Regions from separate parts of the Streptomyces sp. NPDC097595 genome, predicted to be linked through region 3. Evidence: riboswitches for the same ligand, from Rfam matches in the RefSeq annotation. Region 3 holds a riboswitch; each other region holds the start of a gene.
What was found. Region 3 has a riboswitch for cobalamin ahead of ACIQZN_RS10810 (ABC transporter substrate-binding protein). Riboswitches for the same ligand answer to the same signal wherever they lie in the genome.

Region 1 (6,655 bases), on a different contig from region 3:
CTGACTTCACTGATGACCCATCAGGCATGCAGGAGGTCCCTCTGCACACGGACGGCGTGCGGACGTGGGACGCATCACCGACCTCTCAGGCACCGACATCGCTCCGGTTCAAGGAACGCGACCCCCTTTTGACCATCAGGGCGCGATGCTCGACCGCTCCGAGAGGTGAGCTCGTCAGGTACCAGTCGTCCAGGCCGCACGGCAGCGTGGAACTCGCGAGCAAGGCGCGTCAGCGCCGGCGCCGGCCCGCCCGGGCTGAAGCCGAGGTCACGCGCCCCTGCGCACTTGCGTGCGCCGCTCCTCCATTTCGCACTGTCCCACCGCTGGCGAACCGACCTCGCACACCGTGAAGGAGAGCCGTTGACGCCGACTGAGGAAGTGCTCCAGGATCTGGCTCAGCCCTCGAACGTCTCCGTCCAATCCGATGACGCACTGGTCGGCAAGGTGAAGGCCGCCATAGCGACGGACGACAAGAAGCGGAAGGAGAACGAGGACGAGCAGCTCAGCCCCCACATAGGACACGATCTAAGCAACCATGTAACGTACTGCGAGCCGTCCCAGGGAATGCGTTCACAAGCTTCATCAATTCCAAAAATAATAGGAGCCGCGGCAGGAATGCCGCGGCTCCTATTATTTACTTCTTTCTCGTGAGGTAGTAGGTATCCCGCACATCGGGATCCGACGTCAAGAAGAACAGGCGAAGTTCTCCCTTCTCACCTCTATTGATCCCAATGTCCCAAACCGCCTCTTTTGGCGGAGGTTCCGTGCGAGATGCGGCATCGTTTGGATTGAGTTCAGTCGCCGACCTCGCGCCTTCAGCCAAAGAACCCTTTTTCCCTTTACTGATAGCCGAGGTCGCCTTGACCTGAATCACCCACCCATCCCCTACGGTGTTCCCGCCTCTGTACGCTCCGGGCTCCAACAGGCGCCAGGACCCCGGACCCGACATGCGCCAGGCATCGTCGAAAGCGAACTCCTGCCCGTCAAGCTTCTCCACGACCGCGCGGTGCTCGGGCTGCAGTTTCAGAGAACTACCCTTCCAACCCGCCCAAGTCCCGTATATATCAGCGGCAGTCACCTTGACGGGGGATGGGGGCGGGTCGGTACGACTATCCACGCAGGAACTGAGAGTCAGCACCCCGACACATGCCATTGCGAGTCCAGCGGCTGGCACGTGTCTCACCGCTCAGGCTCCCGCATCACGATCTGCTCACTCCACCGAAAGGTCATCTTCATATCTCTTTGTCCGTTTGGAAACAACGCCCCGGTACGATTAGACAATGCCATGGCCCCTGGATCCTTAGCACCGCCTTCGTAGCCCTCCTTGGAAACCCCTCGCGTCAAGGACTTCTTCGTCATCATATTCGTGAGGATGAACTCCACCTTCCCCCTCTTGGACTGCTTATCGTATCCAGTCACTGTGGCTTTGAGGTTGAAGGAACCAAGGACGGCGCGAGTGGCACCTTCCGAGTTATTCGGGGAGTCACCGACGAACAATTGTGCGGCAGCGGATGACAATTCACCTGCCATCAAGTCAGTGAGGGATAGATTATTCATCGCCGCCCCATATTTGGTCTTGTAATCGAGGCCCTTGATAGTCTCACCGATTTTCACCCCCTTGCGATGTGCCAGGTAATCACGCACAACCGACAACCATATGTGACGCTTCACACCTTCTGTTATCTTGTCGTTTTCGTCGAACTGGTACGCCAGTGGTGTCGCGCCCATGAACCACAGCGCTACCAGCTGAGTGGCAGTCGGATTGAGTATGGCTTCGGCGTCTGGAAAGGATATTCCAGAGCGATAAGCTGCTGTCGCTCGCCTCCCCAACTCGTCCTGGCGCGGGCTGCTGCCGCCGTAATCACAGCTGTAGTAGCAGCCGTTCTTGCCGGTGCCTCCGGGGGCCTTGCCGGCGTCCTTGCGCTGCTCGCCTGTGCGTAGCTCGCTGTGGCCAGTCCCGTCATCGGTGAAGAGACCGGAGGGGTCACTGAAGGTTGACCTGACCCCTTTGGGGCCGACACGTCCGATTATGCCGCGAGTGTGAGGGGGTGGCTTCTTCGTTGCCGTTCCTCGTGCGGCGTCTGGTAGCCGATGGCTGAGTGGAGACGGCGGTGGTTGTAGTACGTGATCCACCGGAACGTGTCCGCCCTGGCCTCGGCCCTCGTCGGCCAAGCCTCCCTTCCTATCTCGGTTTTGAGGCTGCCGAAGAAGGACTCTGCGGCAGCGTTGTCGTAGCAGGATCCGGTCCGGCCCATCGACTGGCGTATGTCCAGCTCACGGCAGGTTTCCCGCATGAGCCTGGACGTGTACTGGCTGCCGCGGTCGGTGTGGAAGATCGCGTTGCCGGCCGTGTGGCCCTGGTGATGGGCCATGCGGAGAGCCGCTTCGGTCAGTTCCGCCTGCATGTGATCGCCGATCGACCAGCCGACCAGTTCCTTCGTGCACAGGTCGATCACCGTCGCCAGGTAGAGCTTGCCTTCCCCGGTGGGCAGCTCGGTGATGTCTCCGACGAGTTTCAGACCGGCCATCGGAGCGGTGAAGTCACGCATGACCAGGTCCTTCGCCGGCACCGCTTTCCTGTCCTGGCGGGTCAGCGACTTGCGTCGCCGCCTGGAGACGCCCTGGATGGCGTGCTCGCGCATGATCCGCGCGACCCGTTTCCTGTTCGCCGTGACGCCCCGGCGGTGCAGGGCCCGGGTCACGCGCAGGGCACCGTAGGTTCCCGACGAGGCGTCGTGGACCTGCCGGATCTCCGCGAGCAGGCCCTCGTCCGAGGTGTTCTTCGCGTCTCTCGCGGGCTGCCGGTTCTTCCATCCGTAGTAGCTGGATCTGTCCCATCCCAGCAGGTCACACACCCTTTTGACCGGGTGTTCCGCGCGGATCTCGTCGACGAAGCGGTAGCGGATCACTGCCCCGTCTCCCGTGCGAAATAGGCGGCCGCCCTCTGCAGGATGTCGATGTCCTGCCGGGCATGCGCCAGCTCGTGGTTCCGCTCGGCCAGCAGCCGGTCCAACTCGCGGACCTGCGCTTTCAGCGCTTCGACCTCCCGGCTCACCGCGGCATCACCGCCGTCGTTGCCGGCAGCCTTGCGCCTCCGGCCCAGCTCACGCTCCACCCACGTGCCCAGCGTCGCCTTATGCACGCCCAGCGACCGCGCGATGTCCGCAACCGGCCGCTCCGGCGAGGAGAGCACCAACTCGACCGCGTCGTTCTTGAACTCCTCCGGAAACTGCTTGCCACGAGCCATGGCCGACCACTTCCACCCGCAGGCCGCCACGCGACCTGCCGTTCAGGTGTCGGCATCGAAGGGGTCACTTCAGCACTGGCCGACACCGTGGACGCCGCCTGGGCCGCCGCCCCCGTCGACGACCCGGCCGCCCGGATCGAGGCATGGGCCACCGCCTTCCGGAGCTGGGCACTGTCCCACCCGGAGGGCTTCCGCCTCATCTACGGCGACCCGGTCCCCGGTTACCGGCCGCCCGAGGGCGGCGCCGCCCCGGATGCCGCCCGCCGGGTCTGCACCGGCATCACGGCGCTCGCCGCCGCCGCGTGGCCGCACGCCGAACGCCGCTACCGGGACAGCGACTTCGAGTGGTCCGACTTCGATCCCGGTCTGCTGGACAAGGTCCGCCCCGCTTTCCCCGGCCTGCCCCCGGCCGCCGTGGCCCTCGCCCTGCGCATCTGGAGCCACCTGCACGGCCTGGTGTCCCTGGAGGTCTACGGTCACATGCAGCGGCAGGCCCTCAGCCCGGAGAAGCTCTTCCGCGAGGAACTGTCCCAGCTCATCCACTCCTTCGTCCTCGCCCCACGGAGCTGAGGACCGGCCGAGGACCGGCGGAGGCCGGCGTGAGACGGGTGTCCCTCCACCCGGCGGCACCACGTAAGGTGGCCGCAGCAGCTGGTTCGCCCCGTCCGCCAGGCGGGGTGTCGCAAGAGGGAACCCGGTGGGAATCCGGGACTGCCCCGCAGCGGTGAGCGGGAACGACCGCCGTCATACGCACTGGGCCCGGGACGGGTCTGGGAAGCGACGGCCAGTAGGTGTCCTCCGGTACGGAGGGCGTGCCCGCGAGTCCGAAGACCTGCCAACTGCCCGCGCACGGACCATTCCGTACGCGGACATTCCGGTGACCTCGTGGGCGGGTCGGCGTACACACCAGACGGAGCAACCGCGCCGCGCCGCGCGAGGACCGTGTCCGTCGGGTCGTCGTCACCTTCGCGCTCTCGTCCCGTCTCCGGGATCTCAGGGATTCATCTCGCGAAGGAGATCTCCGTGACATCCAAGTCCGCAGCCGCGGCAGCACGCGCCACCGTGTACGGCTACCCCCGCCAGGGCCCCGACCGGGAGCTCAAGAAGGCCGTCGAGGGCTACTGGAAGGGCCGCGTCAGCGCGGACGCCCTCCGGCAGACCGCCGCACAGCTCCGGCACGACAACCGGCAGCAGCTCGCCGACGCCGGCATCCAGGAAGTCCCCACCGGCGACTTCTCGCTCTACGACCACGTCCTGGACACCACCGTCATGGTCGGCGCCATCCCCGAACGCCACCGCGAGGCCGTCGCGGCCGACGCGGTGGACGGATACTTCGCCATGGCGCGGGGCACCCAGGACGTGGCGCCGCTGGAGATGACCAAGTGGTTCGATACGAACTACCACTACCTGGTCCCCGAGCTCGGCCCCGGCACCGTCTTCACCGCGGACTCCACCAAGCAGGTCGCGGAGCTCAAGGAGGCCCTGGCCCAGGGCCTCACCGCGCGGCCGGTGCTGGTCGGCCCCGTCACCTATCTCCTGCTGGCCAAGCCGGCCCCCGGTGTGCCCGCCGACTTCGAGCCGCTGACCCTGCTGGACCGGCTGCTGCCGGTGTACGCGGAGGTGCTCGCGGACCTGCGCGCGGCGGGGGCCGAGTGGGTGCAGCTCGACGAGCCGGCGCTCGTCCAGGACCGCACCCCGGCCGAGCTCAACGCGGCCGAGCGCACCTACCGTGACCTCGGCGCGCTCACCGACCGGCCGAAGCTGCTCGTCGCCTCCTACTTCGACCGGCTGGGCGAGGCGCTTCCGGTCCTGGCGAAGGCCCCCGTGGAGGGCCTGGCGCTGGACTTCACCGAGGCCGCCGCCGCCAACCTCGACGCCCTCGCGGCCGTGGGCGGACTGCCGGGCAAGCGCCTGGTCGCCGGTGTCGTCAACGGCCGCAACATCTGGATCAACGACCTCCAGAAGTCGCTGTCCACGCTCGGCACCCTCCTCGGGCTGGCCGACCGCGTCGACGTGGCCGCCTCCTGCTCGCTGCTGCACGTGCCGCTGGACGCCGCCGCCGAGCGGGACATCGACCCGCAGATCGTCCGCTGGCTGGCCTTCGCCCGGCAGAAGACCGCGGAGATCGTCACCCTGGCGAAGGCCCTCGCGCAGGGCACCGGCACCATCACCGGTGAACTCTCCGCCAACAAGGCCGCGCTGGCCTCCCGCGCCGGCTCCCCCCTCACCCGCGACCCGGCCGTGCGCGCCCGGGCCGAGGCTGTCACGGACGCGGACGGCCGCCGCTCCCAGCCGTACGCCGAGCGGGCCGCGGCCCAACGGGCTCACCTGGGGCTGCCGTTGCTGCCGACGACGACCATCGGCTCGTTCCCGCAGACCGGCGAGTTGCGGTCGGCGCGCGCCGACCTGCGGGCCGGGCGCATCGACACGGCGGGTTACGAGGAGCGCATCCGGACGGAGATCCAGGAGGTCATCGCCTTCCAGGAGAAGACGGGCATCGACGTCCTGGTGCACGGCGAGCCCGAACGCAACGACATGGTCCAGTATTTCGCCGAGCAGCTGACCGGGTACCTCGCCACCCAGCACGGCTGGGTGCAGTCCTACGGCACCCGGTACGTGCGTCCGCCGGTCCTCGCCGGGGACATCTCGCGCCCCGAACCGATGACGGTGCGCTGGACCTCGTACGCCCAGTCGCTGAGCGACCGCCCGGTCAAGGGCATGCTCACGGGCCCGGTCACCATGCTCGCCTGGTCGTTCGTCCGCGACGACCTGCCGCTCGGGGACACCGCCCGGCAGGTGGCCCTCGCCCTGCGCGACGAGGTCGACGACTTGGAGGCGAGCGGGACTTCGGTGATCCAGGTGGACGAGCCGGCGCTGCGCGAGACGCTGCCGCTGCGGGCCGCCGACCGGGCGGACTACCTGGCCTGGGCCACCGAGGCGTTCCGGCTCACCACCAGCGGCGTGCGCCCGGACACCCAGATCCACACGCACATGTGCTACGCGGAGTTCGGTGACATCGTCCAGGCCATCGACGACCTGGACGCCGATGTCATCAGTCTGGAGGCCGCCCGCTCCCACATGCAGGTGGCCCGCGAGCTGGCCGCCCACGGCTATCCGCGTGAGGCGGGTCCGGGCGTCTACGACATCCACTCGCCCCGCGTCCCGAGCGCCGAGGAGGCCGCCGAGCTGCTGCGTACGGGGCTGAAGGCGATCCCCGCCGAACGGCTCTGGGTGAACCCCGACTGCGGCCTCAAGACGCGCGGCTGGCCCGAGACCCGCGCCTCGCTGGAGAACCTGGTCGCCGCCGCCCGTACCGTCCGGGCGGAACTGCCCGCCTCCTGAACGGGGTTGCCGGGGGCCGGGACGTCATCCGCGTCCCGGCCTGCGGCCGGCCGCACCCGGGTCGAA
Region 2 (6,655 bases), on a different contig from region 3:
GCGCGCGGCCAGCGCCACCGGGTCCGGCCCGCCGGTCGCCCGTCCGTCCGTCACCACGACCAGCAGGGGCCGCCGGGACGGGTCGCGCAGCCGCTCCACCCGCAGCACGTCGTGCGCCTTCAGCAGCCCGGCGGCCACCGGGGTCCGCCCGCCCGTCGGCAGCGACTCAAGGCGGGCCGCAGCCGCGTCCACCGACGAGGTCGGCGGCAGCGCCACCTCCGCGTCCCGGCCCCGGAAGGTGACCAGCCCGACCTTGTCGCGCCGCTGATACGCGTCCATCAGCAGGGACAGCACCGCGCCCTTCACGGCGCCCATGCGCTGCCGGGCGGCCATCGACCCGGAGGCGTCCACGACGAACAGCACGAGATTCCCCTCGCGCCCCTCCCGCGTCGCCTGCCGCAGATCGTCCCGCCGCACCACGAGCCCCCGCCCGGACCGGCCCCGTGCCCGCTGGTGCGGGGCGGCGGCCAGGACCGTCGCGGCCAGATGCAGCTTGGTCAGCGCGCCCTCGGGCCGTCGCGAACCGGTCGTCCGCCCGTGCTCGGTGCGCGCCCGGGACCGCCGCCCCGCCGCGCCCTCGCCGAGACCGGGCACGCTGAGCATCTTCGTACGGAACGGCTCCCCGGCCCGTACGGGCTGCTGCTCACCGCCCTGGCCCGGCACGGGCGCCCCGGGCGTGTCGTCGGCGGCGTCCTCGGTGCGGGGCGGCGTGTCGGGCCCGTCCCCCTGCGGCGGGAGCCCGCCGCCATCTCCGCCGCCACCGCCGTCACCGGGCCCGTCCGGCTCCGGCTCGTCGTCCCCGCCGCCGTTCTGCTCCAGCGTGTCGTCCAGCTTGTCCTCGTCGAGCCCCGGCGCGTCGAAGGGGTTGCGCCGCCTCCGGTGGGGGAGCGCGAGCAGCGCCGCCTGCCGGACGTCCTCGGCGAGTACGTCGGTGCGCCCCGCCCACGCGGCCAGCGCGGTCGCGGTCCTGGCCATGACGATGTCCGCGCGCATCCCGTCGACCTCGAAGGCCGCGCAGGTCGCCGCGATCTGCCGCAACGCCTTGTCGCCGAGCACCACGTCGGGCAGCAGCGCACGGGCGGCCGTGATCCGGTCCCGCAACTCCGCTTCCTCGGAGGCCCAGCGCGCCGCGAAGCCCGCCGGATCGTCCTCGTAAGCGAGCCGCCGCCGCACGACCTCCACCCGCTGGTCCGTCTCCCGGGACGCCGCGACCTCGACGGTCAGCCCGAACCGGTCGAGCAACTGGGGCCGCAGCTCGCCCTCTTCGGGGTTCATCGTCCCGACGAGCAGGAACCGCGCCGCATGCCGTACGGAGACGCCCTCGCGTTCCACGTACGAGGCACCCATGGCCGCCGCGTCGAGCAGCAGGTCCACCAGATGGTCGTGGAGGAGGTTGACCTCGTCCACGTACAGGATTCCGCGGTGCGCGTCCGCGAGCAGGCCCGGTTCGAAGGCCTTCACGCCCTCCGCGAGGGCCCGTTCGATGTCGAGCGCCCCGACGAGCCGGTCCTCGGAGGCGCCGACCGGCAGCTCCACGGTCCGCGCCGCCCGCGACACGCCGGCCGCGTCCTCGTGCGGGCCGTCCGGACACGCCGGGTCGGGCGCGCCGGGGTCGCACGAGAAGCGGCACCCCGGAACGACGGCGACCTCCGGCATCAGCGCGGCCAGCGCGCGTACGGCGGTCGACTTGGCGGTGCCCTTCTCGCCACGGACCAGGACCCCGCCCACGGCCGGGCTGACCGCGTTGAGCAGCAGCCCGAGCCGCAGGTCGTCCTGGCCGACGATGGCGGTGAAGGGGTAGGGCGTACTCACAGGGCCTCCTTGACGGGGATGGCGGGCGCTCCCGGCGGGATGAACGGCAGACCGGTCGGCGCGCCCGACTCGATGAGCCGCCAGAGCGCGTCGGTGTCCGCGTGTTCCTCGATCAGGTCGCCGAGGCGGTCGAGCTGTTCCTCGCGCAGACCGGCGAAGCAGGTGTCGGGCGCGGGCACGAAGCGGCGGCCGGTGAGCCGGGCGATCTCGGCCAGGAACCGGCGGCGGAAGGCGTCGCTCTCCAGCGAACCGTGCCAGTGCGTGCCCCAGACGGCCCCGGACCGGCAGCCGTCCAGCGGGGTGCCGCGGCCGTCCGTCAGGAACGGTTCACCGCCGCGCACATCGGCGACGCCGTGATGGATCTCGTACCCCTCGACGGGCTCACCGAGCGCCTCGCCGGTCGGCCGGGCGAGGGTCTTCTCGCGGTCGAAGCGGACGCGCACCGGCAGCAGCCCGAGCGCGTCGACCTGCCCGGCGCGCGACTCGACGTCGTCCTCGATGTGCTCGCCGAGGATCTGGTAGCCGCCGCAGATCCCGAGCACCGGCCGCCCCTCGGCGGCGCGCCGCCGCAGCGCCTCGGCGAGGCCGCGTTCACGCAGCCAGGCGAGCGCCTTCACGGTGCCCCGGGTGCCCGGCACGATGACGAGGTCGGCGTCGGCCAGCTCCTCGGGCCGGTCCACGAAGCGGACGACGACGCCCGGTTCGGCGGCCAGCGCGTCCACATCGGTGAAGTTCGACATCAGCGGGATCGCGCACACGGCGACGCGCAGGACGTCCTCGCCGTGCGGCGGGGCGACCGTCGACTCGCGTACGGTGCCGCGCAGCGACACCCGCAGCCCGTCCTCCTCGTCGATGCCGAGCCCGTGCGCGAAGGGCAGCACTCCGTACGTGGGACGGCCCGTCAGGTCCCGCAGCATGTCGAGCCCCGGCTCAAGCAGCGAGACGTCGCCCCGGAACTTGTTGACCAGATATCCCGCGATCAGCTCCTGGTCCTCCGGAGCGAGCAGCGCCGTCGTGCCGAAGAACGAGGCGAAGACCCCGCCCCGGTCGATGTCCCCGACCACCACGACCGGGAAGCGGGCCGCGCGGGCGATGCCCATGTTCACGATGTCCGTGCGGCGCAGGTTGATCTCGGCGGGCGAGCCCGCGCCCTCGCAGATCACCGCGTCGTACGTGCTCCGCAGCTGCTCCAGGCAGTCCGTGACGGTGGACAGCAGCTGTTCCTGCCGCCCGCCGTGGTAACCGCGGGCGCTCATCTCGCCGACCGGCCGCCCCATCAGGACGACCTGGCTGGAGCGGTCGCCGCCGGGCTTGAGCAGCACCGGGTTCATCAGGGCGGTCGGCTCCACGCGGGCGGCCTGGGCCTGCATCGCCTGGGCCCGGCCGATCTCGGCGCCCTCGCGGGTGACGAAGGAGTTCAGCGACATGTTCTGCGCCTTGAACGGGGCGACCTTCACGCCCCGGCGCACCAGCCAGCGGCAGATGCCCGCCGTGACGACGCTCTTGCCCGCGTCCGATGTGGTCCCGGCGACCAGCAGTCCGCCGCTCATATCGTTCTCCGTCCAGGTGTACGAGGTCTGCGGGCCCGGCGCGCGACCGCCCCCGCGCCCAGCCGGGCGGCCACGCTGACGCCGAGGGCGAGCACGCCCACCCGGCGCGAGAGCCGCACCGCGCGCTCGATGTCCCCGGTCTCCACCGCGCGCCCGGCCTCCCCGTTGAGCACGGGCCGGTGCTCGACGCGGCCGCCGTAGGCGAGGGTCCCGCCCAGCCGTACGCCGAGCGCCCCGGCGAACGCGGCCTCCACGGGCCCCGCGTTGGGGCTCGGGTGGGTCGCGGCGTCCGCCCGCCAGGCCCGAACGGCCTCGCGGGGGCGGCCGCCGGAGGCCACGGCGAGCAGGGCGGTGAGCCGGGCGCCGGGCCAGCCCGCGAGGTCGTCGAACCGGGCCGAGGCCCAGCCGTACCGCAGATGGCGCGGCGACTTGTGGCCGACCATCGCGTCGAGCGTGTTGGCGGCGCGGAATCCGACGAGCCCGGGGACCCCGGCGAGGGCGCCCCAGACGAGGGCGCCGACCACCGCGTCCGAGGTGTTCTCGGCGACGGACTCCACCACGGCGCGCGCGATCCCGGGGCCGTCCAGCGCCTGCGGGTCGCGCCCGCACAGGTGCGGCAGCCGCTCCCGGGCCAGCTCGATGTCCCCCGCGTCGAGCGCCCCGCCGATGGCCCGGGCCTCGCGCCCCAGCGACGTACCGCCGACGACGGACCAGGTGGCGGCGGCGGTCAGGGCCACGGAAGCGGCGGGGTGGCGGCGCAGGGCGCGGGCGGCGAGCGCGGCGCCCGCGGCGGCGCCCCCGGCGCAGATCAGGGTGTGCAGGGCGCCCCGGCCGCGGTGGTCGCGCCAGAGCCGGTCCTCGACGGCCGCGGCGGCCCGCCCGAAGGCGGCGACCGGGTGGCCCCTGCGGGGGTCACCGAGCAGCAGGTCGCCGATCAGGCCGGCGGTGGCGCCGTACGCGTAGATGCGATCGGCACGCACGGTTCAGCCGGCCGTACCGGAGTCCGCCGACAGAGGCTGTGGGGAGAGGGGCGCACGGCAGCCGGGCATGGCGATATGTCCTCACTCAGGGTCCGCGCCCTGGTTCGACGTGACGGCGACAAGAGTCTCCTGGCTTCCGGATCGGCGGATTCCCCCGGTCTTCCAGCCCGCTCGCGCGGGCCGTGACGTGCGGTGGGGGACCGCTCCCCGGTGACAGTGGCGGGACCGCGCCGGATTCGCACCGGCTTCCTCTGCTGTCGCCGTAATGGCTCCGGCAGTCCACCACGCCCCGCGAACGCCCGTCAACTCGCCGTTGACCTGCGACGGCAGGGTGGGGGCGGACGCACATCGGGCCGGACGCGCACGAGGTGCGTCCGGCCCGATGGAGCGGGTGTCGCGTCAGGCGACGATGAGATAGATGCCGTACGCGACCGCCGCCGCGCACAGCCCGAAGCAGACGTACGCCCCGGCGCGCGCCAACAGGAGCGAGGAGCCCGCCGGACCGCCCTGCGCGGCCGTTTCCGGCTGCTTGGAGAGGCCGACGATGCCGAGCGTGAAGAGGCCCACCAGGGCGACGGTGGCGACGAGGGAGACGCCGAAGACGGTGCCCAGAGCTGCCCAGTCGATGTTCATACGGGGTGTCCTTACCGGAGTACCGGGGTCTGTCAGACCGTGGCGGGTCGGGCCGGATCGGCGGCGACGGGTGCGGCGGGCGCCGGGATGGTGGCGGCGAGGTCGTGCGCCACGGTGGGCGGCGGGCTCACGGCCGCGATGGCCTGGGTGACGACACCGGCGGGCTCGGCCGGGGCCGTGTCCTCGGTGCCGGGTGCGACATCGCCGTGGCCGACGGGCTTGCGGCGCGAGAGCACCCAGATCGCCCCGGAGCCGGCGATCAGGAGGGCCGCGACGACCACGACGCCCCAGGTGCCCTGTTTCGTCAGGAACTCGGCGCCCGCACCGACCAGACCGGCCGCCGGCAGGGTCAGGCCCCAGGCGACGAACATCCGGGTGGCGGTGGACCAGCGGACCACACCCCCCTTACGGCCGAGGCCCGCGCCCATCACGGCCCCGGAGCAGGACTGCGTGGTGGAGAGGGAGAAGCCGAGGTGCGAGGAGGCCAGGATGACGGTGGCCGCGCTGGTCTGGGCGGCGAAGCCCTGCGGGGGCTTCAGCTCGGTCAGGCCGCTGCCCATGGTGCGGATGATGCGCCAGCCGCCGAGGTACGTGCCGAGCGCGATGGCCAGGCCGGCGCTGACGATGACCCAGACCGGCGGGTTGGAGCCGGGGGAGAGGACCCCACCGGTGACCAGGGCCAGGGTGATGATGCCCATCGTCTTCTGCGCGTCGTTGGTGCCGTGGGCGAGCGAGACGAGCCCGGCCGAGGCGATCTGGCCGGCCCGGTAGCCCTTGGCGGTGGCCTTCTCCTGGGCGTCGTTACGGATCTTCCCGCCGATCCGGTACGTGAGCCTGGTGGCCAGGAGCGCGGCCGCGCCGGCCACGATCGGGGCGGCGACGGCGGGCAGCAGCACCTTGGTGACGACGGTGCCGCCGTTGACCGACGACCAGCCGGCGGACATCACCGCGGCGCCGATGAGGCCGCCGAACAGTGCGTGGGAGGAGCTGGACGGGAGCCCGACCAGCCAGGTCAGAAGATTCCACAGGATGGCGCCGACGAGCGCCGCGAAGATGACCTCGGTTCTGAGGCCGTCCTCGTTGACGATCCCGCCGGAGATCGTCTTGGCGACCTCCACGGACAGGAACGCGCCGACCAGATTGAGAACGGCGGACATCGCGACCGCCGTCTTGGGTTTGAGTGCGCCGGTCGAGATGGTCGTGGCCATCGCGTTGGCGGTGTCGTGGAAACCGTTCGTGAAATCGAACACTAGAGCTGTCACGATCACTATCGCGAGCAGCAGCGTGATGTGTTCCATTTACCCAGGCAATCGTTCGACGTCATTGGCACGTGGAACGTAGGCAACTTGAGTGAACGGAAGATGAACTGAGAAGGGCGTTGCGGTGACCCCCGCGACGGTGGCCGGGCGGGGCCCGGAAAGGATCTTCGGATGAGTGACGGACGGCACGACGCGATCGCCCGGGGATGGGAGGCGGTCGTCGCCGCGGCGCGCCGCACGGCGGCCGAGGGACTGGTCGTCGGAACCTCCGGAAACGTCTCGCTGCGGGTCGGCGACACGGTGCTGGTCACGCCCAGCGGAGTGCCGTACGACCGGCTGCGCCCCGAGGACCTGACCGGCGTCGATCCGGAAGGCAACCAGACCTACGGGACACTGGCCCCCACCAGCGAACTTCCCCTGC
Region 3 (6,655 bases):
CCCGGCGAGCGCGGTGACCGGCAGCAGCCTGCGGTGGCCCGAGCCGGTGAGGGCGCGGGCGGCGTGCGGCAGGACCAGCCCGACGAAGCCGATGGCCCCGGCCGAGCTGACGAGCGCGGCGGTGAGCAGCGCGGTCGTGCAGAGCAGCACGGTCCGCACGCGGGCGACGTTCACCCCGAGGGCGGCGGCCGCGTCCTGCCCGAAGGCGAAGGCGTCGAGCGTACGGGCGTGGCCCAGGCAGATCAGCAGGCTGACGGCGAGGACGGCGGAGCAGACCCACACATCGGTCCAGCCGACCCCGCCGAGCGAGCCGAGCAGCCAGAACAGCACGCCCCGGGTCTGCTCGGCGTCGGCGGCCGTCATGACGACGAACGAGGTCAGCGCCGAGAACAACTGCATGGCGGCGACGCCGGAGAGCACGACCCGGTCGGTGGAGCCGCCCAGGGTGTGGCTGAGCAGCATCACCAGCGCGAAGGAGCAGAGCGCTCCGATGAACGCCCCGGCCGGCAGCGTCACCGCTCCCCCGCCGACGCCGAGCACGACGACCAGGACCGCGCCGGTGGACGCGCCGGAGGAGACGCCGAGGACGAAGGGGTCGGCCAGCGGGTTGCGCAACAGGGACTGCATGACGGTCCCGCAGACCGCGAGTCCCGCCCCGCAGACGGCGGCGAGCAGCGTACGCGGCATGCGCAGGTTCCAGATGATGCCGTCGCGGATCGGGCTGAGCCGGACCTCGCCGATGCCGAGGTGGGCGGCGACGGCGGACCAGACGTCCATGACGGAGATCCGGGCCGGTCCGATGGTGACGGCGACCGCGACGGACAGGGCGAGCAGCACGAGGCCGCCGGTCCACAGGAGGCCGCCGCGCAGTCCGCGCAGCCGGAGGCGTGCGGCATCCGGGGTCTTTGCGGGAGGCGCCTCGTCGGGTGGGGCGGTGAGCCGGTCGGTGGCCGTCACCCCGCGAGCCCGAAGTCGCGCAGCCCGGCGGCCACCAGCTCCACGCCCTCGACCGTGCGGATGGTCGGGTTCATGGCCTGGCCGCTGAGCAGGACGTAGCGCTTGTGGCGTACGGCGTCCATCTTCTTCGTGACCGGGTTGGACTCCAGGAAGGCGATCTTCCCGGCGGCGCTCTCGGCGGTCTGGGACTTGCGGGTGAGGTCGCCGATGACGAGGACGTCCGGGTTGCGGTCGGCGACGGTCTCCCAGTTGATCTGGGGCCATTCGTCGTGCGTGTCGTCGAAGGCGTTCTTCAGGCCCAGCTCCCGGGTCATGATGCCGGGCGCCCCGCAGCAGCCCGCCAGATAGGGGGACTCGGAGTTGGCGAACCAGTACATGACGGAGGTGCCGGACGCGTCGATGCCGTCGGCGGCCTTCCGGATACGGTCCTGGAGCCGCGCGACCAGCTTCTCGCCGCGCTCCGGCACGCCGAACACCCGGGCCAGCTCGCGCACTTCGGTGTAGACGCTGTCCATGGTGAGGGCGCCGGTGCGGACGCCGTCGCCGTCCTTGGTGTTGTCCTTGGCGGTGCAGTCGGCGGGCGCGACATAGGTGGGGACGCCCAGCTTCTCGAACTGCTCGCGCGGGGCGACGCCGCCCTTGGCGAGGGTCGACTCGAAGTCGGCGGCGACGAAGTCGGGCTCCTGGTCGAGGACCTTCTCGGAGGAGGGCCGGTTGTCGGCGATCCTCTTCACGCCCGCGTTGGCCTTCTCCAGGCCCTTCATCACCGGGTCCGTCCAGGTGGCGGTGGCGGCGATCCGGTCCTGGAGACCGAGCGAGAGCAGGATCTCCGTCGTGCCCTGGTCGACGGAGACCGCGCGCCGGGGTGCGGCGTTCACGGTGACGGTGCGCCCGCAGTTCTTGAGCGTGACCGGATAGCCGTCCGCCTTGCCCGCTGCGTCGGCCTTCTCGGACGGGGACCCCCCGCAGGCCGTCAGCAGCAGGAGTGCCGTGGTGAGCAGGGCGGCGGAACGGACGGGGCCTATGAACGGCACGGGGTATACCTCGGCGTCTCTGGGCCCATGCGCGGGGCCCGCTGTACGGTCCGCCGCCCGGTCCCGGACGGCGGTCGCCAGCAGGTCTTCGGACTCGGGTTCGTCCGGGCGGGACGCCTTCCCGGGAGACGCCGGGTCTCCCAGTGGCCGTGGCCCCGCCCGTCCCCCTCACCGCTGCGCGTCAGTTCCGGATTCGCACCGGATTCCCTGACCCCTACGTGGAGTTCGACTGGCTCCGGGGAAGCTATCACGGGCGTCCGCGCAGCTCAGAGCCGCCCCCAGGGGCTCATGGACGTTGCAGGGCCACCACCGCGTTGTGCCCGCCGAAGCCGAAGGAGTGGCTGACGGCCCGGCGGACGGGCCGTACCAGCGGCACCTTGGTGACGCAGTCGATGTCGAACCCGGGCGCGGGTGCGTCCAGGTTGGCGACCGGCGGGATCACCCCGCGCTGGAGGGTGAGGATCGTCAGCCCCGCCTCGATCGCCCCGGCCGCGCCCATGCAGTGCCCGAGCACGCCCTTGGGGGCGGTGACGGGCGGGCGGTGCGGGTACACCCGGCTGATCAGCGCGGCCTCGGCGGCGTCGTTGCGCAGGGTCGCGGTGCCGTGCGCGTTGACGTGCTCCACCTCGTCGGCCCGCCAGCCCGCGTCGCGCAGGGCGGCCTCGACGGCGGCCCGGGCGATCCGCCCGTCGGGGTGCGGGCTGGTGGGGTGGTGGGCGTCCGTGGTGGCGCCGGTGCCGGCGAGCAGGGCCCGGGGTTCGGCGCCCCTGGCCTCCGCGTCGGCGGCGCGTTCCAGCACCATGACGGCGGCGCCCTCACCCATGACGAGTCCGGCGCGGTCGGCGGCGAAGGGCCGGCTGAGCCGGGACAGGTCGCCGTCCGCGAGGGCGGCGGCCCCGGACCGGGCGAAGCCGGTCATGGCGATCGGGAAGAGCGTCGACTCGGTCGCCCCCGCGATGGCCACGTCGCACTGCCCGGAGGCCAGCAGGTCGCGGGCGACGGACAGCGCGGTGACGCCGGACGAGCAGGCCGTGCAGGGGGCCATGCTGGGGCCGGTGGCCCGCATCTCGATCGCGATCTCGGCGGCGGGCATGTTGGGGATGGTCAGCAGGACCCCGGCGGGCGAGGTCGCCTCCGGGCCCTTCCGCTCCAGGACCAGCGCCTGGTCGGTGAGGTGCGCGGAGCCCCCGCTGCTGGTGCCGACGACGACCGCGACGCGGCTGCCGTCCCAGCCGGCCGGGTCGAGCCCGGCGTCGGCGACGGCCTCCCGGGCGGCCAGGACGGCGAACTTGACGTACCGGCCCATCCGGAAGGCGGTACGACGGCCGATCTCGGCGTCCAGGTCGATGCCGTCGACCACGCAGGCGAAGCCGATCGCGCACCCGGCGAGCGCGGGAACGGTGCGCGCCGGGCTCACGGCGGCGCACACCCCCTGCCAGGTGGACTCGGTGTCGTTGCCGACCGGGGTGATCATGCCGAGCCCGGTGACGGCGATGGCCGGTGTCCTCATCGGACGCCGGCCGACGCGTGGAGGTGGGCCGTGAGCTCGGCGAGAGTGGTCCCCCGGGTCAGGGCGCCGGTGTCCAGCTCGACCCCGGTGGTCTCCCGGAGGACGACGGCGAACTCGGCGGCCGCGAGGGAGTCCATGTCCAGGCTGTCCATCGTGGAGTCCGGAAGGATCTCGGCCACGGGCACCTTGAAGGTACGGCTGAGTACATCGGTGATGCGGGGGTGGATCGTGCTCATGGTCTCCCTTTCCTCATGCCCATCCGGCGGGGTGCCCGGCGCCGGCGCGCACGGCCCCGACGCCGGAACAACTGAGCAGCGTCGCTCCGGTTACGCCTTGCGGCGAACCGATTCGCCAACGCCCGTCCGGGACGCCCCGGACCATCGCGCGAACACGGCGACGGTCGTCCAGTAGGCGAGGAGGACGGCCCCCGCCCCGAGCCCCCGCACGGCCCGTGCCGCACGGCGTGTCCGAGTGCCCCTCATCGGCCCGCCTCCATGTGCCAGTGGGCCTCCGGATCGTCGTACGCCTCGGCGTAACCGGCGCCGGTGATCGGCCAGTCGGCGAGCAACTCGTCGGGGAAGGCGAAGGAGTCGGCGAGCCCCGGGAGGTGGGGGGCCACCGCCTCGATGAGCCGTTCCGTGTGGTCCGTCAGCGCCTCCGCCTGACTGGTGCTCAGATGGCCGGCCGCGAGCAGGTCACCGCTGTCGCGCGCGACCCGGCCCAGGGCGAACAGCCGGGCCAGCTCGCCGAGCCGGTCCCGGTCCGCCCCGGCGGGCAGCGCCTCGACGGCCTCCGCGTACGCCTCGGCCGCCTGCCGGCAGGCGTGCGCCTCGACCCCGCGCAGCGCCGGGCCCGCCGCCGCGTTCCAGCGGCCCAGCGGGTCGCCGTGCGCCATCCCGGCCGCCCGGGCCCCGGCGCGCGCGAACCACAGCTCCTCGGCGCACCCCAGGAGCCGGACCAGGAACCGGAGGTCGGTGAGGTCGCCGTGGGCCGGGGCGGCGGGCTCGTACGCGGGGCGGTCGGCGAGCAGGGCGGCGGCGGCCCTGGCGTGGACGGCGAGGTTGTCGCCCTCGGCGGTGATGGCGCCCTCGACGCCGGTGACGAGCGCGGCCATCCCGTTGTTCTCCAGGAGGCCCTGGGCGCCGCAGCGTTCCCGGGACTCCACGATCACCGCCCTGGCCTGCCAGGTGATCCAGCCCTTGGCGATGTCCACAAGGCGCTCGGCCGCCTCCCGCCCGGCCTCGGGCCCCGCCTGGGCCGCCTCCCAGCGGTCCAGGACGCGGCGGTGCAGCAGGCTCATGGCGAAGACCGTGGCCATGGCTTCGGCGAGCGGCCCGTGGTGGGTGCGGTACGCGAGCACCGGCAGCCGCGCCCCGCGTCCGGCGGAGACCTGGCGGTGGCCGCCGTACCGCACCGCGACGGCCAGCGTGGCTCGCGCGGAGCCGACGGCGCTGGCGCTCATGGAGATCCTGCCGGTGACGACCCGGGCGATGGAGGCGAGGAAGCGGCGCCTGCGGCCCTCGATGGCGCTGCGGAACTCCCCGTCGTCGTCGATCCGCCCCTGCGGGCCCGTCAGCAGCGCCTCGCGTCCCACGAAGACGTGGTCGAACGAGGTGAGGCTGTGGTCGACGGGGCTGCCCATGCGGGCGGGCAGCCTGCGCACCCGTACGCCCGGCAGCGGCCCGGTGGCGTCGGTGAGCGGCACAAGCAGCAGGAACACCCCCCGGTCGGCCCCGCCGGCCAGCAGCCGCGCGGCGACGAGCCCCGTCTTGGGGCCGCCGGGCTGCCCGGTGTTGGGCATGAACTTCTGCGCCCCGCAGTGCGGGGTGTGCAGCACGAATCCGTCGCGTACGGGGTCGTAGGAGGCGGTCGTCTCGACGGCCGCCGCGTCGTTGCCGTGCGCCACCTCCGTACACAGGAAGGTTCCGGTACGCCGCAGCGCCAGGAAGTCCGACAGGTCGCGGGGGCTGTCGGCGATGTGGTCCAGGAGGCTGCCGAGGAAGAGGTTGTAGTGGATGCCCGCGATGGTGGCGAGCGCCGGGTCGACCGGGGCGAGCCACTCGTGCAGGGCCGCCAGCGCCCGGAAGTCGGAGGCCGGGCGGGCGGCGCTGTCCAGGGAGTCGTTGAGGGTGCGCAGTCGTGCGTACGCGCGGGCGAGCCGTTCGTCCGGGGTGCCGCCGGCGGCAGGGCCGGGCGGCAGCCGGAACGGTTCGGTGGCGACGAGCCGCCGCCAGAAGCCGTGCTCGCGGCGGGCATCGGCGCCGAGGAGTACGGAGGTGAGCGGGCGCGCGAGGGGATCGGCGCCGGTGAGCGTGGTGGTCATACAAGGCTGAACGACCGGCGTACGGTCAGGACACCGCGCTCGTGCAGATGTTCACCGGCCGGAGGGGCGAACCCGTTCGAAGCAGAGGGCGACGTTGTGCCCGCCGAAGCCGAAGGAGTGGCTGACGGCCCGCTCGACGCGCAGGCGGCGCGGCTCCTTGGTGACGCAGTCGATGTCCCAGTCGGCGGGCGGCGCGTCCAGGTTGGCGACCGGCGGGACGACCCCGTGTTCGAGGGTGAGCACGGTGGCGGCGGCCTCGATCGCGCCGGCGGCGGCCAGCGTGTGCCCGAGGACGCCCTTCGGGGCGGTGACCGGGGGCCGGTGCGGGAAGAGCCCGGCGATCAGCTCGGCCTCCATCGCGTCGTTCAGCGGGGTCGAGGTGCCGTGCGCGTTGACGTGGCCGACGTCATGGGCGGCCCAGCCCGCCGCGTCCAGGGCGGCCTCGACGGCGCGCCGTGCGCCGTGGCCGCCGGGGTCGGGCGCGGTCGGGTGGTGGGCGTCCGTGGCGGCCCCGGTCCCGGCGAGCACGGCCCGCACCCGGGCGCCCCGGGCCGCCGCGTGCGCGCCGCGTTCCAGGACGAGCACGCCGGCGCCCTCGCCGAGGACGAAGCCGTCGCGGTCGGGCGCGAAGGGGCGGGATGCGGCGGCCGGGTCGCCGGTGCGGGTGGACAGCGCGCCCAGCTGGGCGAAGGCCGCGGCGACCAGGGGCGTCAGGACGGATTCCGCGCCGCCCGCGACGACGAGGTCGCAGCGGCCGGTGGCCAGGAGGTCGTGCGCGGTGGCGAGGGCGGTGGCGCCCGAGGCGCAGGCGGTGGCCGGGGCCAGGCTGGG

Region 1: linked by a shared signal. The riboswitch ahead of metE (5-methyltetrahydropteroyltriglutamate--homocysteine S-methyltransferase) and the one ahead of ACIQZN_RS10810 (ABC transporter substrate-binding protein) in region 3 are both predicted to bind cobalamin.
Region 2: linked by a shared signal. The riboswitch ahead of ACIQZN_RS15915 (cobalamin biosynthesis protein) and the one ahead of ACIQZN_RS10810 (ABC transporter substrate-binding protein) in region 3 are both predicted to bind cobalamin.

The regions. Positions count from the first base shown of each region.
Region 1 covers NZ_JBIWCN010000001.1:419,706-426,360, reverse strand. Annotated here, with positions in the region: gene ACIQZN_RS01835 (hypothetical protein) at 361-651, shown strand; gene ACIQZN_RS01830 (hypothetical protein) at 1,180-1,728, opposite strand; gene ACIQZN_RS01825 (IS3 family transposase) at 2,028-2,909, opposite strand; gene ACIQZN_RS01820 (transposase) at 2,906-3,247, opposite strand; gene ACIQZN_RS01815 (TetR-like C-terminal domain-containing protein) at 3,335-3,817, shown strand; cobalamin riboswitch at 3,883-4,102, shown strand; gene metE (5-methyltetrahydropteroyltriglutamate--homocysteine S-methyltransferase) at 4,271-6,589, shown strand; gene ACIQZN_RS01805 (hypothetical protein) at 6,614-6,655, opposite strand, start outside.
Region 2 covers NZ_JBIWCN010000009.1:56,790-63,444, reverse strand. Annotated here, with positions in the region: gene ACIQZN_RS15925 (putative cobaltochelatase) at 1-1,812, opposite strand, end outside; gene ACIQZN_RS15920 (cobyric acid synthase) at 1,809-3,362, opposite strand; gene ACIQZN_RS15915 (cobalamin biosynthesis protein) at 3,359-4,342, opposite strand; cobalamin riboswitch at 4,465-4,595, opposite strand; gene ACIQZN_RS15910 (hypothetical protein) at 4,742-4,975, opposite strand; gene ACIQZN_RS15905 (anion permease) at 5,008-6,273, opposite strand; gene ACIQZN_RS15900 (class II aldolase/adducin family protein) at 6,406-6,655, shown strand, end outside.
Region 3 covers NZ_JBIWCN010000005.1:300,865-307,519, forward strand. Annotated here, with positions in the region: gene ACIQZN_RS10805 (FecCD family ABC transporter permease) at 1-879, opposite strand, end outside; gene ACIQZN_RS10810 (ABC transporter substrate-binding protein) at 954-1,991, opposite strand; cobalamin riboswitch at 2,053-2,240, opposite strand; gene ACIQZN_RS10815 (beta-ketoacyl-[acyl-carrier-protein] synthase family protein) at 2,278-3,501, opposite strand; gene ACIQZN_RS10820 (acyl carrier protein) at 3,498-3,737, opposite strand; gene ACIQZN_RS10825 (acyl-CoA dehydrogenase) at 3,980-5,824, opposite strand; gene ACIQZN_RS10830 (beta-ketoacyl-[acyl-carrier-protein] synthase family protein) at 5,876-6,655, opposite strand, start outside.